Regions from separate parts of the Paracerasibacillus soli genome, predicted to be linked through region 1. Evidence: riboswitches for the same ligand, from Rfam matches in the RefSeq annotation. Region 1 holds a riboswitch; the other holds the start of a gene.

What was found. A riboswitch is a leader RNA that binds a small molecule or an ion and turns the genes downstream of it on or off. The one in region 1 is predicted to bind S-adenosylmethionine.
Region 2: another riboswitch for S-adenosylmethionine. It lies ahead of ACFFIS_RS09125 (methionine ABC transporter ATP-binding protein); the one in region 1 lies ahead of ACFFIS_RS08595 (PLP-dependent aspartate aminotransferase family protein).

Annotation. Positions count from the first base shown of each region.
Region 1 is NZ_JBHLWL010000022.1:393,481-401,727, reverse strand. Features, by position in the region: gene ACFFIS_RS08610 (methyl-accepting chemotaxis protein) at 1-1,101, opposite strand, end outside; gene ACFFIS_RS08605 (homoserine dehydrogenase) at 1,495-2,499, opposite strand; gene metX (homoserine O-acetyltransferase MetX) at 2,519-3,580, opposite strand; gene ACFFIS_RS08595 (PLP-dependent aspartate aminotransferase family protein) at 3,646-5,376, opposite strand; SAM riboswitch class I at 5,472-5,589, opposite strand; gene ACFFIS_RS08590 (metal-dependent hydrolase) at 5,876-6,502, opposite strand; gene ACFFIS_RS08585 (MFS transporter) at 6,529-7,737, opposite strand; gene ACFFIS_RS08580 (metallophosphoesterase) at 8,073-8,247, opposite strand, start outside.
Region 2 is NZ_JBHLWL010000026.1:9,716-17,962, reverse strand. Features, by position in the region: gene ACFFIS_RS09155 (cysteine desulfurase) at 1-581, opposite strand, end outside; gene sufD (Fe-S cluster assembly protein SufD) at 581-1,891, opposite strand; gene sufC (Fe-S cluster assembly ATPase SufC) at 1,908-2,693, opposite strand; gene ACFFIS_RS09140 (YuzK family famiily protein) at 3,022-3,162, opposite strand; gene ACFFIS_RS09135 (MetQ/NlpA family ABC transporter substrate-binding protein) at 3,390-4,250, opposite strand; gene ACFFIS_RS09130 (methionine ABC transporter permease) at 4,274-4,942, opposite strand; gene ACFFIS_RS09125 (methionine ABC transporter ATP-binding protein) at 4,932-5,963, opposite strand; SAM riboswitch class I at 6,049-6,159, opposite strand; gene ACFFIS_RS09120 (thioredoxin family protein) at 6,208-6,531, opposite strand; gene ACFFIS_RS09115 (toprim domain-containing protein) at 6,544-6,900, opposite strand; gene gcvH (glycine cleavage system protein GcvH) at 7,009-7,395, opposite strand; gene ACFFIS_RS09105 (arsenate reductase family protein) at 7,496-7,855, opposite strand.

The DNA.
Region 1 (8,247 bases):
TTCGCTTACAGAAGTATTAATTTCATTCATTTGTCTAATAACCTTTTGCAAGGATTCATTACCTTCATTTGCTTCCTTATTCGTATCTGTTGCTAATTCGGATACTGAAGATGTTGTATCTGCAACTTGTTGAATTCCGATAGCCATTTCATTCATTGCCTGTGCACTTTCGCCCGCTTCTTTACCTTGTATTTCTGTCCCGCTCGCGACTTCTTGAATTGACGTAGCGATTTGTTTTGTAGCTAATGAAGTTTCTTCTGCACTTCCTGTTAATTGCTCTGATGATGCAGCAACTTGTTCTGATGTATCTCTGATTTGACTTATCATTTGACGTAAGCTACTTATTAAACGATTGAAGGAAATAGCCAAATCTCCAATCTCATCTTCAGATTTAACGGAGAGTTCTTTTGTTAGATCTCCTTCTCCTTCAGAAATTTCCTTAAGCTGTTTATTTATTGTTTGAATAGGTCGTACAATCGTTCTCGTAAAAAATATACTGCATATGACTGCGATTACGCCCAAAATAACAATCGTAATGGATAGGATAGTTAATAATGAAAAAACAGTATCACTTATTACTTTGATTTTTGGACCTACAAGCCACATACCAATTATTTCCCCGTTCTTGTTTTTTAAGGGTTGATACATTGTTAGGTATTTTTGTCCTACAATATCAGCTTCACCTATATAAGGTTCTTCATTTTTCAAAACAACCTCTGCAATCTCCGGGTCAGATTTCGTACCAATCGTTCTTTGTCCATCTTTCATAACATTTGTTGCAACTCTTGTATCTCCTTGAAATATCGTAGCTGCTCCATTTGTTATTTCACCAATTTTATCTAAAATCTCATTATTACCATTAATCTTTACTTCACCTTTGTATAATTCGCCGTCTTTTATCTCCCAATCTCCCTTATAAGTTTCATCTAACCAGTTATAACCTATACCTGAAACAACTTTTACCCTATCAGTAAAAACCTTTTCCATTGCTTTATTTATTTGATAATAAGACACAAATGCAATAATAACAGATAAAAAGAGAATAATTCCTATAACTAAAAGATTAATTTTTGTTCCAACTTTAAAATTCCTAAATTTCATTTCAAGTTTTCCTTCTTTCATAATTAAATTCATCACTTTTGGTTCGCCCGAATAATATTAAATAAAATATCTATAGTAACTACCTTTATGAAATATCATAAATCGATTTTCTTAATTAAATTTACTGATAACAAATGCAAAAGTTTTAGTGAATTTCGCTAACCTTCCATCATACATCATCCCTCCATCTTATTTTCTTGTCTCCAAATATATTTATCGTCAATTTTTAAACGATTGTAATCAAATGAATTCACATTTTATCGGAATTTATTATCCCAAATTTGCCAAAAAAAGGGAGGGCAGACCCCAAAGAAGCCCTACAAAGTCATTGCTTTGTAGGGCTTCTGTTATCTTTATTTCGATTGGTTTTTCAATATAATAGGTTGGCTTTTCCTATATCGTTGTTACCTCATGTCTGTTTTGTTCTTTCGTAGCCTTTGGCTTCAGTGGTAACATACACAATTCTTCTATCATTGCACTAGCAGTTGGGAGCGAGCCTGCACCTGGCCCTTGTAAAGTTAGTGAACCAACTAAATCGGTTTGAAGATGAATTGCATTTTCTACTCCTTCAACAGGGAATAGTGGATGTCCCTCTGAAATGATACAAGGCTTGACGTGAGCATGCATGTTTCCATTTTTTATCGAAACAGTAGCAATATGGCGAATACGCTTTCCCTCTAACTGAGCTTTCTTTATTTCATCAACAGTTATTCCTTGAATGCCAGTAAGTGTAACTGATTTCCAATCAGGCTGCTTACCAAAAATAAGTTCACATAAAATCATTAACTTATAAAAAGCATCCATTCCCTCTATGTCATTTGTCGGATCCGCCTCAGCAAATCCAAGCTCTTGTGCAGCACGTAATGCAGCTGTAAATGAAATTTCTTCTTTCCGCATTTCTGTTAAAATATAATTCGATGTTCCATTTAATATTGCAGTAATTCCTTGAATCTGGTTCACTTGCAACAGTTGTTTAATTGTCTGGATTATTGGTACACCCCCTGCAGTCGTAGCCTCAAAACCAATCTGTACTTGGTTTTGTTGTGCTAATTGCATCAGTTCACCCCCATGGTGGGCAAACATTTCTTTATTAGCAGTAATGACATGTTTACCTGCTTGAATACATTGTTTTAAATATGTATAAGCAGGTTCTTTCCCAACAATCGCTTCAAAAACAACATCAATTTTTGAATTCTCGATAATCGCCTTCATATCCGTTTCAATCGATACTGATCCTTGAAAATCGGTGTAATTATGTGGATTTCTAATGACAATCACAGAAACTTCAACACGTCTACCTATTAGTTGCTGTAATCTTTTTTGATGGGTTTGTATCGTTTGATATACTCCCTTACCTACCGTACCGAAACCAAGTAAAGCAACATGCAATATTTCCAAAAAAATACCTCCATCTATTTTAATTCAAAAATTCCTTAATTATATTTCCCCATTTTTCATATTCTGTTAAAAAACCGTCATGCCCAAAGGATGTAGGAACAAAATGATAGGAACAGTTAGGGGCTTCTTTCGAAAACTTTTGAATAAAATCCGGTTCATATATTAAATCATCTCCATAACCAATTGTTAATATTGGAGCCTCAAATGATTTACACCCAGTTTCCCATCCTCCTCGTCCTTCTCCAATATCATGGTAATTCATCGCTCCCAGTAAATAAAGATAACTATTCGCATCAAATCGTTGCGTCAATTTTTTTCCTTGATAATCTAAGTAGGAGATAACAGAAAATGTACAAGCTTGTTTTTCGCGCTGAAATCTTTCATGGAATAAATGGGAACTACGATACGTTACCATCCCCAACATTCTAGCTATTTCTAAACCCCGCAACATTTGATTTTCACCATATTCCCCACCGTTCCATTCCACATCATTCTTGATAGCCGACTCAGCGATATAATTAAAGCCAATACCATAATCGGAAAGAACTGGGGTTGCAGCAAGGATAATTAATTTATCCATCATCTTTGGATAAAGCAGACCCCATTCCATAACTTGCATTCCACCAAGAGAACCACCAACAACTCCTGCTAGATGATTGATACGAAGTTTTTGTAATGCCTTGTACTGTGCCTTCACAATATCTTTTACAGTAATAACTGGGAAAGTCATACGGTACATTTCGTTTGTAGCAGGATTAATGGATGACGGTCCTGTCGATCCGTTACAGCCACCGAGTACATTGAATGTTAGTATCCGGAATTTATTAGTATCTATATAATTTTGTTCACCTATTAGACCACTCCACCAGCCTGGTTCTTCCTTAGATCCAACTGTAAGATGGTTCCCTGTTAATGCATGACAAACGAGAATCACCGGAGCAGCTGGTGGACCGACTAGTTCATAACGTAGCTTCACTTTCTTAAGTATTTTTCCTGATGTAAGTCGAAGCGAGCCGATTTCAATATCAGCAACTGACCGACATGATTTAGTTGCATTCGTTTGATCAAATACTAATGACAAACAATCAACTCTTTTCTAATCAATTTATCATAATGGAAAGCCATTACCGATAATGAACAAGACTGTTAAATTTCAACGGCAACTTGTTCAATGGAATGATTTCCGCGTTGCTTTATGATTTCCTCACATATTCTTTTTCCTGTTATTACAGTAATACCGGCATTTTCCGCATATTGTAATACGGGGTCTACTTTAGTTTCATTTTCTATCCACAATAACTTTCCTTGTTTGTTTATCAACTGTTCAATAATCGTTTTCGGCAATGCTTGACTATGAGATAATACGACATCAATGCTAACGACATTTAAATCAGCAATCGTTTTATCTCCTAAAAGAACCTCATATCCAAACGACTTTAGTTTATTTATATCATTTTGAAATGAAGCTGGTGCGCTTTGGTAACCTAACACTGCAACTACCTTTTTCCTAATCCCTTTACTTCTATCAAAAGGAGAATGCAACAACCACTTTTGAGCGGCTTCCACATCACTCACATTACTTTGCAATGTAGATTTCGTTGCTTGAGAAATCGCTTGATCAAGGTCTTGAATGATATCTTCTGCAGTTTCTATCCCAATGGACAGACGAATTAATTCCTCTGATACACCACTCTTTATAAGGTCTTCCGCACTTAATTGCTGATGAGTAGTAGATGCAGGATGGATGATAAGCGACTTTGCATCCCCAACGTTTGCTAAATGTGACCAGAGTTCAACATGATCAATCACCTTTTGTCCTACTTCTCTCCCACCTTTGATTCCAAATGTTATAATGGAGCCAAAGCCGCTTTCCAAATACTTACGTGCAAGATCATAGGATGGATGTGTATCTAATCCAGGATAATTTACCCATTCTACAGCTGGGTGTTCCTGTAAAAAGGCTGCAACCTTTCTAGTATTTTCTTGATGACGTTCTATCCGTAAATGTAATGTTTCTAAACCTTGCAATAACAAAAATGCATTTTGTGGACTTAAACACGCTCCAATGTCACGAAGAAGCTGCACACGTAATTTTGTAGCGAATGCCGCCGGACCCACATCTATATAACGGAGATTATGATAAGTTTCATCTGGTTCTGTGAATTCTGGAAAGCGACCAACTCCCCAATCAAAACGTCCACCATCAACGACAACTCCTCCAATCGAAGTTCCGTGGCCACCAATCCATTTCGTTGCGGAATGAACTACAATATCAGCCCCCCAAGTAAGTGGTTTCGTTAATATCGGTGTAGCAAAAGTATTGTCTATAATTAGTGGAATACCTTGTTCATGCGCAATTTTTGCAACAGCTTCTACATCAAAAACATATAAGCTGGGATTCGTAATAATTTCTGCAAATATTGCTTTTGTTTTATCTGTAATCGCTTCTTTAAATGCTTCAGGCTTTGTACCATCAACAAATTTAGTGGTAATGCCATACTTCGGTAAAGTCTTAACAAAAAGGTTATATGTCCCGCCATATAGGTTGCTATCAGCAATGATCTCATCTCCAGCACCCGCAATATTCAAGATTGCTAATGTTATTGCAGCCATGCCAGAAGATGTAGCAACGGCCGCGACACCATCTTCTAGAAGTGCAATCCGCTGTTCAAAAGTATCAATGGTTGGATTGCCAATACGTGTATATATGTTTCCGGCTTCTTTCAAACCAAATAGATTTTGAGCGTGCTCCGTATCACGAAAAACATATGATGTTGTTTGGTAGATTGGAACAGCTCGCGATCCTGTTGTCGGATCAGCTTCCTGCCCCCCATGTAGCAAAATTGTTTCTTGGCCATGCACTTGAAAATTTGACATAAAAATTCCTCCCTAAAATTTTATCGGATTTTGAAAGAGGGGAATAAAAAACACCCCCTTCCTAAGAAGAGGGCGTATTATCTTTACCGTTCCTCCTCTTATCTTCCAGATCCATTATGATCTGTAGGAATTAGCACCTTTAAAAACAAGCAATTTTGCTTTTAGGTTGCCGGGCTTCACAGGGCCTAGTCCCTCTGCCACTCTTAATAAGAGAATTAATTTTTTAAATTTAATGACTACTATATATGGATTTTATGCACTTGTCAAGGGGAAATGGTCATTCTTTTGATATTGTGTTAGAAAACTCACACTATTAATTGATTTAACTTACATTCCAATTAGCTTTATTTAACTAGATTAGTGCGATTCAAGTGAACATGAATGAAACTAGATTTCCGACTTTTCATGCAGAAATCTTCTCGAATACTTGAGGTTTCGGCTTGCAGTAAGTTATCTGCGTTAAATAGAAAAGACACCTTTTTGAATGGTGTCTTCTTCTTTAAAGTTCAATTCCTTTATAAGGCAAAAATGGTTTTATCCCACGCTTATTACCTGGTATAAATCGCATATCCGCGAACAAATGGCTCATATATGCAAGTACACACACCTTAAACAATCCATTTAATGGAAAGTCAATTGTTAAATAATAAGCAATAATACTGTAAAAAGCCACGCCTAGCAATGAATGAGTATACGATCGATGTGCCAACAAGGAAGCAATCATTACGTATATACCAAATAATTGCATCCATATTGCCATCAGTACATACCCAACAAAAGTAATTACCATACCCGTAAGCATTAGCATAAACTTATTTGAAAACCGTGGTAATACAAATAAAAGTATAATAGAACCGATGTAACTGATATATCCCTCACTGCCCTTGGCAAAAAAGTAAGCATAGCAACCTAAAAGAATACCTATCATGCGAACAGCTGTATTTAAGTATTTTTTCGATACTGAAATGCGGTTGGCCAATTTTCCGCCAGTGTCTAAATCCGGCGCAAGTCCCGAAATCATCCCAGCGCCAATTAAAAAGAGGACATCTCCCCCTACTGCACCGGTTTCCTTTGCTACTGCAAAACCTACACTAGCACCAATTACTGCATGAGCTGTACCCCTCATGTTGCTCACCCCTTTTATTCTAGGGGTCAGACCCCTTCAATCTGTTGTTCATCTGCTTTTGTCTTTTGACCACATAGGATGACATAGACAATAAGTGCAATAATGGCAACTACAGCCATAGCCAAGTAAAGTCCTGTATAACCAGTAAATGGTATGACATGACCAAGCATGTAGGGGCCAATTCCGATACCAAAATCAAGTGCGATAAAGTATGTTGATGTAGCTAAACCGAGACGATGCGGTTCACACACTTTGATTGCTATGGCTTGTGCACAAGATTGGAAATTCCCAAATCCTAGTCCAATAATCGCGCCAGCAAAGAGCAGTGTCATACCATGTTCTGCTGCGCTTAATAAAAATAGTCCGACTGCCATCAGAATTAGTGCAGGATACACAATAATATTCGCACCTTTCATATCCATCAGCTTTCCTGTAAACGGACGAGAAAGTAGAACCGCCACCGCATAAACTAAAAAGAAGAAACTCGCAGCATTTTGTAAATGTACTTCTTCTGCAAAAAATGCTAAAAACGACAAGACTGCTGCATATCCTAACGAAGCAATGACTGTTACCAAAGCAATAGGTAATGCTTTAAATTCAATGAAGTTAGACAAGTTGAATCTCTTTTTCACTTTATCTTCTGGCATAATTTCTGGCTGCTGTTCCAAGACTGGTTCCGATTTGACCATCAATCCCACGACAAGACTAAATAGTCCTAAAGCTAAACAAAAGCCGAAGATAAATGAAAAACTCGTATGCTGACTAAGGAATATTCCTAGAAAAGGACCTATTGCCGTAGCCAAAACAGTACTCATGCTAAAATAACCAATTCCTTCCCCTCTTTTTTCACTAGGAATAACTTGTGCAACCATCGTTCCTGTAGCTGTAGAAGCAACTCCCATGCCTATACCATTCAATAAACGGTTAGCAAGTAATAAAGATAAACTATCCGTAAAAAAGTAAAAAACCGTCGTAATAATAAAGAAAATGAGTCCAGACAAAAGAATGAGTTTACTATCCTTTTGTTCAATTATTCTCCCTGTCATCAGACGGCCAAATAATGTTCCTATTATAAAAATGCCCGATACCAATCCTGCAAGACTTGGTGAGGCATGAAAAGCATCCTTTGCATAAGGTCCCATTACAACCATCAATAAATACATCACAAGCATAACAAGAAAATTAATTGATGATACAATCATGAAGTCCTTTGTCCATAATTTTTCAGTTTGCATTGTAAATCTAATCCTTCTTTCTTAAAGTATAATGCAAAAGTATTTCGTTACCCTAATCAAATTTTAAGCAACTTAAATAATATATCATTTTTTATTAATACATCGCAAGTATTTTTGTTTATTAAGTTTTTTATGAGGATTAGAAAAAGTGCCAAGGAATGACAATAGCAAAATATCAGGGTAGATACGAATATAATTGATGTTTTGCTAAATTACAAAAAAGCAGTCACAAATTCATTATGACCGCCCCTTTTTCCCTCTGTACATGGAGATATATTTAAAAGTTACATTGATAAAAAACCATTTGTCATGTATAGCAACTCACACCTCCATCTCTATATCCCGTTAAATTTAACTTTTAATTCAACTACTTCAGACTGACTTCCAATTCTAAATGGGGGACCCCAAAAGCCAAATCCCGAAGTTACAATGGAATGCAAGTTTCCTTTTTGTAAATAACCCCAATCATTCTCATACAACAAACCTGTAATGATATTTGCTGGTGCAATT
Region 2 (8,247 bases), on a different contig from region 1:
ATCGCACCATGTTTATGGGCAATTTCCGTAATTTCTTTAATAGGATTAATCGTGCCTAGTACGTTTGATACGTGTGTCATTGCAACAATTTTCGTTTCTGTTGTAATCGTTTTACGCGCATCTTCTAATGTAATCGTACCATCTGGTTGCAAAGGTATATATTTTAATGTCGCACCCGTTACTTTAGCAACTTGCTGCCATGGAATGATATTACTATGGTGTTCCATAGGTGTAATAACAATTTCATCACCTTTTTGCAAAAACTTTCTAGCATATCCATATGCAACTGTGTTGATCGAAGTTGTTGTTCCGCGTGTAAAGATTACTTCCGCGGAACTCTTCGCATTAATAAACCGCCGTACTTTTTCACGGGCACCTTCATATTGGTCTGTTGCCCGCGATCCTAATGTATGTACACCACGGTGTACATTCGAATTATCTTGCCTATAGTAACGTTCAACTGCTTCAATTACCGATACAGGCTTTTGTGATGTTGCAGATGAATCAAGATAAACTAAAGGATGTCCGTTAACTTCTTGATTTAAGATCGGAAACATTTGCCTGATGGCTATTGTGTCCATTAGTTAACTTTCCTTTCAATCACTTGTGATAATTGTTTCTTAACAGATGGGATTGGTAATTGCGAAACAACTGGCTCTAGGAATCCATGGATAACTAAGCGTTCTGCTTCACTTTGTGTAATTCCACGGCTCATTAAATAGTATAGTTGCATTGGGTCTACACGACCAACAGATGCAGCGTGACCAGCCATTACGTCATCTTCTTCAATAAGAAGAATTGGGTTTGCATCCCCACGTGCTTTTTCACTTAACATTAATACACGTGATGTTTGTTCAGCATTTGAACCTGATGCACCATTTTCAATTTTACCGATACCATTAAAGATGTTTGTTGCACTATCCTTCATGACACCATGTTGTAAAATATATCCTTCTGCATTTTTACCCCAATGGATTGTTTTCGCAGTAATATTTTGGATCTGTTTACCGCGACCAACAGTTACCGTTTTCGCATGGCAAAGTGAGTTATCGCCAATAAGGTTCGTAATGTTCTCTGAGACAGTATTCCCATCGTTCATTTGACCTAATGCCCACTCGATAACAGCATCACGATAAGCTACTCCACGACGATTAATATAAGTAGTTGTTCCTTCAGCGAAATTATCAACTGCACCGTAAGAAATTTTCGCATTGTTTTGTGCTATTACTTCCGTAACGATATTTGCAACTGTTTCTTCTTTCTCGTTGTTTGAAATATAGTTTTCAACATATGTTAATTTACTATTTTCTTCTGCTACAACAAGAACGTGGTTGAAATATGCTAGTTCAGGGTCTTCTTGCCAAAAGACAACCTGTAATGGAACCGAAATCTCTACATTTTTTGGTACGTATACAAAGATTCCACCATTCATTAATGCAGCATGTAAAGCTGTCAAACGATGCTCATCAATAGAAACTGCATCTTTCATATAATAACGTTTCACAAGCTCCTCATGTTCATTCAAAGCTGTGAATATATCAGTGAAAATAACACCTTTTGCTTTCAATTCATCACTTAATGTTGCATAAGCAACTGTTTGATTACGTTGAATTAGCAAATTCTCAGGTAAATGTTCAATATCAAAGTAATCCTTTAATTCTTCTGGTAAATGTTCAAGTGATGTTAACTTTTCACCTTCACCAAACTCATGCTTGAAACGACTGAAATTCCAACGGTTAATATTCGTTTTATCTGGTTTTGGCATTTCTAGTGTTTCAGCTTGTTCTAAGGCTTGAAGGCGCAATTCTTTCATCCAGTCTGGTTCATTTCTGTCCGCCGAAAACTGGTTAACATAGTCCTTGTTATACGGCAGTTTTGTTTCAACAGTCATATTACCCCTCCTAACCTTATGCATTTTGCTCGACAACTTCGTCTTGAATACCTAACTCTTCTTTAAGCCACTCGTATCCTTCGTCCTCTAAACGTTTTGCAAGTTCAGGTCCGCCAGATTTTACTACACGGCCTTGCATCATAACGTGAACATAATCAGGCTCTATGTAATTTAGCAAGCGTTGGTAGTGTGTAATCATGAGGCAACCAAAGCTTTCATTACGCATTTTATTGATACCTTTGGAAACAATCTTTAATGCATCAATATCTAGACCAGAGTCAATCTCATCTAAAATTGCAATTTGTGGTTTCAAAAGCATTAATTGAAGAATTTCATTACGTTTTTTCTCTCCACCGGAGAAACCTTCGTTCAAATAGCGTTGCGCCATGTTTTTATCAATTTCTAGATCGTCAAGTACGCCATCCATTTCTTTAATAAATTGCATTAAAGGAACCTCGTTACCTTCTCCACGAAGTGCATTCATTGATGAACGTAGAAAATCAGAAGTTGTTACACCGCTAATTTCACTCGGGTACTGCATTGCAAGGAATAGACCTGCACGTGCACGTTCGTCAACTTCCATTTCTAGCACGTCTTCACCATCAAGTAAAATGCTACCACTTGTCACTTCATATTTCGGGTGACCCATGATTGCTGAAGCTAGCGTTGATTTTCCTGTACCGTTCGGTCCCATGACCGCATGGAATTCTCCACCTTTTATCGTAAGGTTTACACCTTTTAATATCTCCTTATCTTCAATAGAAACATGAAGATCCTTGATTTCTAGTGTTGATGCTGCCATATCGATACCTCCAAATACTATTGTTATAGTGTATTGAGAAAATTTATATTCATTCTCAATTTATTCTCATTATAATCTTAAAGCATTTCAAATTAATTATCAACTTTTTGATGTCTCATGCTTTCACACAAAAAGTTTCTGTTACATATGATGATAACACATTTAGAGTATGCGCATACATCAAAATACTTCTTTCTGAGTTTTAACTACATTCTTTGATTCTCATTATCATAGAAATTCCTTAAGATACAAACAAAAAAAAACTGACACTCTCGTATGGAGAGCATCAGAATGGTTTTCTCTAGTATATCGATTGTACTTTACTTATTTATCTCGGAATTTGGTTATTTATTTCTGCAATTAAAGACTTACTTTTTTCATAATCTTGTTGTCGACGCTTTTCTACTACTAACCGTTTATGAAAAGCTGTGCCATATTCCTCATACCCCATTTGATGCGACTCCTGCATCGCTCTTTCCATGTCAGACGTAACATTCATTTTTAGATCACTATGGATAGTTGATCATCCTTTCGTTTTGGTTACGATATAAAGCGTAACACGAGACGAAGGGATTACTCAAACTGGAAATAATGCTATTCATTCCTGTAGTGATTCATTTATAATACTAGTAAATCAATAACTTGAATTTTTAACCACTTTCTCCTAATTTCTATGTTTATCTTAGCAATCCCCTACTATTTTCCATCTACAGGTACAATTGCCCCATTATATTCCTTCAATATAAAGTCTTGTATTTCTTTTGAATGTAATACATCTACTAATGTTTTTAAAGCTTTGTTTTCTTTATCTTCAGTACGGACTGCAATAACGTTAACGTACGGTGAATCTTTATCTTCAATAAATAATGCATCATTTAATGGACTTAATCCAGCTCCAATTGCATAGTTCGTATTAATTGCCACAAGCACATGATCTTCCGAATTATAAAATTCCGGTAACAATGCAGGCTCATAATCAGGTGAGAATTTTAGCTTTTTAGGATTTTCTACAATATCATCAAGTGTAGCATTCGCCTTATCAATTCCATCTTTTAACGTGATCAATCCATTTTCTTCAAATAAAGATAAAATTCGGCCGTGGTCTGCGACAGAATTACTCATAATAACTTCTGTATTATCATCAATATCATCCAAACTGGCTATGTCCTTTGAATATACACCTAAAGGCTCTACATGGATGCCATCAATATAGTCTAAATCATATCCGGTTTTCTCTTTTGTTTCCTCTAAAAAAGGGATGTGTTGGAAATAGTTAGCATCTAATGTACCATTAGCTAAATCATCATTCGGGAATACGTAGTCTTGATAAGGCTCAATTTCTATTTTTATTCCTTTTTCTGCTAAAATAGGTTTTGCCTTTTCTAATATTTCCGCATGCGGTTCACTTGAAGCTCCGATTACTAATTCAACCTGCTCTTGGTTATCACTTTCATTTTTTGCCGATTCTGATTTCCCTTTGTCTTCATCTTTCCCTGTTCCACATGCAGCAAGTGCCAATACGAGAATAATAGATAAAATTGCAAGTAATTTTTTCATTTATATTTCCTCCATGTCGTTTATTATCTTTTATCTAACTTATTTGAAATATAGTCTCCAATTAACTGAAAAATAAATACAATGACAACAATTGATATGGTACAAACAAATACAACATCATAGTCTCGGCGTTGAAAACCAAAATAATATGCATAATTCCCTAATCCACCAGCTCCAATTACACCTGCCATTGTTGTATAACCAATTAATGCGATTGCTGTAACGGTAATTCCCGAAACTAGCGCAGGCATGGATTCTGGTAATAATACCTTCAATATAATTGTTTTAGTTTTTGCTCCCATTGCTTTAGCAGCTTCTACCACCCCTTTATCCACTTCTTTTAAGGCTATTTCTACGAGCCTGCCATAAAATGGAGCAGCCCCGATGATTAATGCTGGTAATGCAGCGTTTGGACCTCTGATCGTTCCTACTAGCACATTTGTTACTGGAATTAATAAAAAGATCAAGATAATAAATGGAATTGCACGAAACACATTTACAAATGCTGCTACAATAAAATGAATATATTTATTTTCCCAAATACCATCTTTCATCGTAAGATAAAGTAATAATCCGAGTATCAATCCAAAAATAAATGTTCCAATTAATGCAAGAATTGTCATGTAAAATGTTTCATATGTAGCGAGCCATAGTTCATCAAATTTTACGTTCTCTAATCCGTTAAAGTTCATGTTGTAAAACCTCCACTTCTACCGAGGTCTCATTTTTTATGAACGCAATAGCCTTCTCCATTTCTCCTGTTTCTCCAATGAATTGTACATATAGCGTTCCGTAAGCCCCCAATTGCGTTTGCGTTATTTTCCCTTGTAAAATATTAATATCTACTGCAAATAGTTTTGCTAGCTTACTAATTAATGTTTGATTTGTAGTTTCTCCTACAAAATGTAAGCGAGCAATTTTAGCTGTTGGGTTCGCTTGAAACAATCGCTCGAAGTCTGTTTCCTCGTCTTCTATGCCCATCACTTGTTGTACAAACTTCTTTGTAACAGGTTGTTTCGGTTGTAAGAAAAGATGAAGTACATCACCTTGTTCCACGACTTTACCATCTTCCATGACGGCTACGCGGTTACAAACCTTTCGAATGACGTGCATTTCGTGTGTAATCATAATAATTGTTAAACCTAGTCGTTGATTAATGTCCATTAGTAAATCTAGTATTGCATTTGTTGTTTCAGGATCTAGTGCAGAGGTTGCTTCATCACAGAGTAGTACTTTGGGACGATTTGCTAATGCTCTCGCAATACCAACACGTTGCTTTTGCCCGCCACTTAATTGTGATGGGTACGCATTCTCACGACCACTTAATCCCACTAGATTGATAAGTTCCTGTACTCTCTGTTTTATTTCTGCTTTTGGCACATTGGCAATTTCCAATGGGAATGCTATATTTTCCGCAACAGTTCGTGACCAAAGTAAATTAAAATGTTGGAAAATCATGCCGATATCTCTTCGGGACTTTCTTAACTCTTTCATATTTAAACGAGTAATTTCTTGATTATTAATCATGACTTTACCAGTTGTAGGTTCTTCTAATCTATTTAATAAACGAATAAACGTACTTTTCCCTGCACCGCTATACCCAATTACCCCAAAAATTTCTCCCTGCTCGATATCCAATGTAATTTCATCGACTGCCGAGATGGACTTTTCTTTATCTGTAAAAACTTTACTTAACTTTTCTATTTTAATCATCGGGATACCTCCTTATAAAAAGCCAGCCAATTAAAAACGCCTTTCTGCTAGAGAACAGAAAGACGTGTATATTCATCTTCGTGTTCCCTCATCTTTCAAAGCATATGCTTTGTAGGAATTAGCACCGTTTTAGAATTTACTTCTAAAGGTTGCCGCGGTTTCACAGGGCCTTTCCCTCCACCGCTCTAGATAAGAGACTTTCGTACTATATAAAATTATAAATTTCATTATACGATTATTAATTCTATTTGTCAAACTCATCTGCAAATAAATGCTTTGCGTATTTTACAAGATAAGTGTATATATTTGCGACAGACTGAAAAGCATATACTTTTTCCTTGATTTCACCATGATCTATAATAAAAAGACAAGGTACACTTTCAATCTTGTTCTCTTGCATAAAATTAGGATACAAGGAAGCATTCATTTCGTAAAAAATATCTTGATTGTGAGTTCTTTCAATCTGAGTTAGGATTGATCTTGCCACATGACATGTTCCACAAAATGGCGTATGAATGTAAAGTAGTAAATGCTCTTGTTTTAATGTATCTTCGGTTATTGGTTTCAAAATATCACCTTGCTATGATAAAAAAATTGGATTTACTGAAATATCTTTACTTGCTAATAAGGTAGCTAAAACTTGTTCCGGTGTTGTCGCTACTTCTTTAAATTCACTATTAATATAGATATGTTCCGCATGTGGCAATTCATAAGCTAGTTGCTTACGCAATTTCATACCAGATTGATCCTCATCCACTAGGATATAGACGTCCTTATTGTCTAAATCATGCGTTTCTAACATTTCATCAAAGCGTTCAACACCAAATGTACCATTCGTACAAATGATCTCCAATTGCTCTGTAATAATTTTTCTGATTTGCTTTTTATCTGTTAAACCTTCGACGATAATCACTTTATCTGATTCATTTGAATCCATTATATGCACCTCTCCGAAGACTTTTCAAAATTAAAGCAGGCCATAAACCATTTTGCGCAATAAGGCTGACTCTATGTAGGAGTCAGCCTTATATGATTATATCATGTATTAGTCGTCTTCTTTAATCATTTCTTCATATTGTTCTGGAGACATTAAATCATCAAATTCTGACTCGTTAGATGGTTCGATAACAATCATCCAAGCTTTTTCATATGGTGACTCATTTACAAGTTCTGGACTATCTTCTAACTCTTCATTAACAGCAACTACTTTTCCGCTTAAAGGAGCATAAAGTTCAGAAACTGTTTTAACAGATTCTACACTACCAAATGGCTCATCAGCTTCTACCTCTTCGCCCACTTCAGGTAATTCTACAAATACGATATCCCCAAGTTCATCTTGGGCAAAATCTGTAATTCCGATTCTCACTTGATTGTTTTCCTTTTTTATCCACTCATGTTCTTCTGAATAAAATAAGTCCTTTGGTAAATTCATTTTCATCCCTCCATATGTATCTTTCCACTTTAAATATACCGTTAAATCCATATAAATGCTAGTATTACATCTAGTACTATACATGCAATTAAAGGATTATTTATCCTAACCAAACTTCTGTGAATTGATCCTCTTTAAAGCCAACTGTTACATGTTTACCATCTGTTACAATTGGTCGTTTTAAGAGCATGCCGTCAGATGCTAACACCTCTGCCATTTCTTCTACAGACATTTTAGGTAACTTCTCCTTCATATTAAGTTCCCGATATTTTTTCCCACTCGTATTAAAAAATTTCTTAGTTGGAACATCTTCCATTCCCATCAGTTCGAGTATTTTTTCCTTTGATGGCGGAGTTTCTACAATATGTATACTTTCAAAATCAAGATTATGTTCTTCTAACCACTTTTTCGCCTTTTTACAAGTACTACAGTTAGGATACCAATAAAATTCCAATTTCATCATACATCTCTCCTTCTAGCAACATCTTAACATATTCCCTTGGTTGCTTGAAATAAGACAATATCCAAAAGCAATATTTGCATCAAAATAATGCATTAACAAGTTAATCTTGGTGGTTTTGCGATTATTTGTTTTTTGATTAATATGTCAAAATTCTATTCGTTGATGTGTCAATGCTGAACTTATAAATAAAAAGGATGTAGAATAGAAAATGGATTGTGTTTATACCTCTATTATTCTTAATAATTTACACTATTGCAATTACGACTGTTTCCGCATATAGTGGTAGTTATAATTTTGAAATTAGATCAAGTGTAGTTAGACCGTATACTCACAAGCTAGCAAAGAAAAAGACAACAAACGATGTAAGTGCACGCGCCTTCATATTCAGG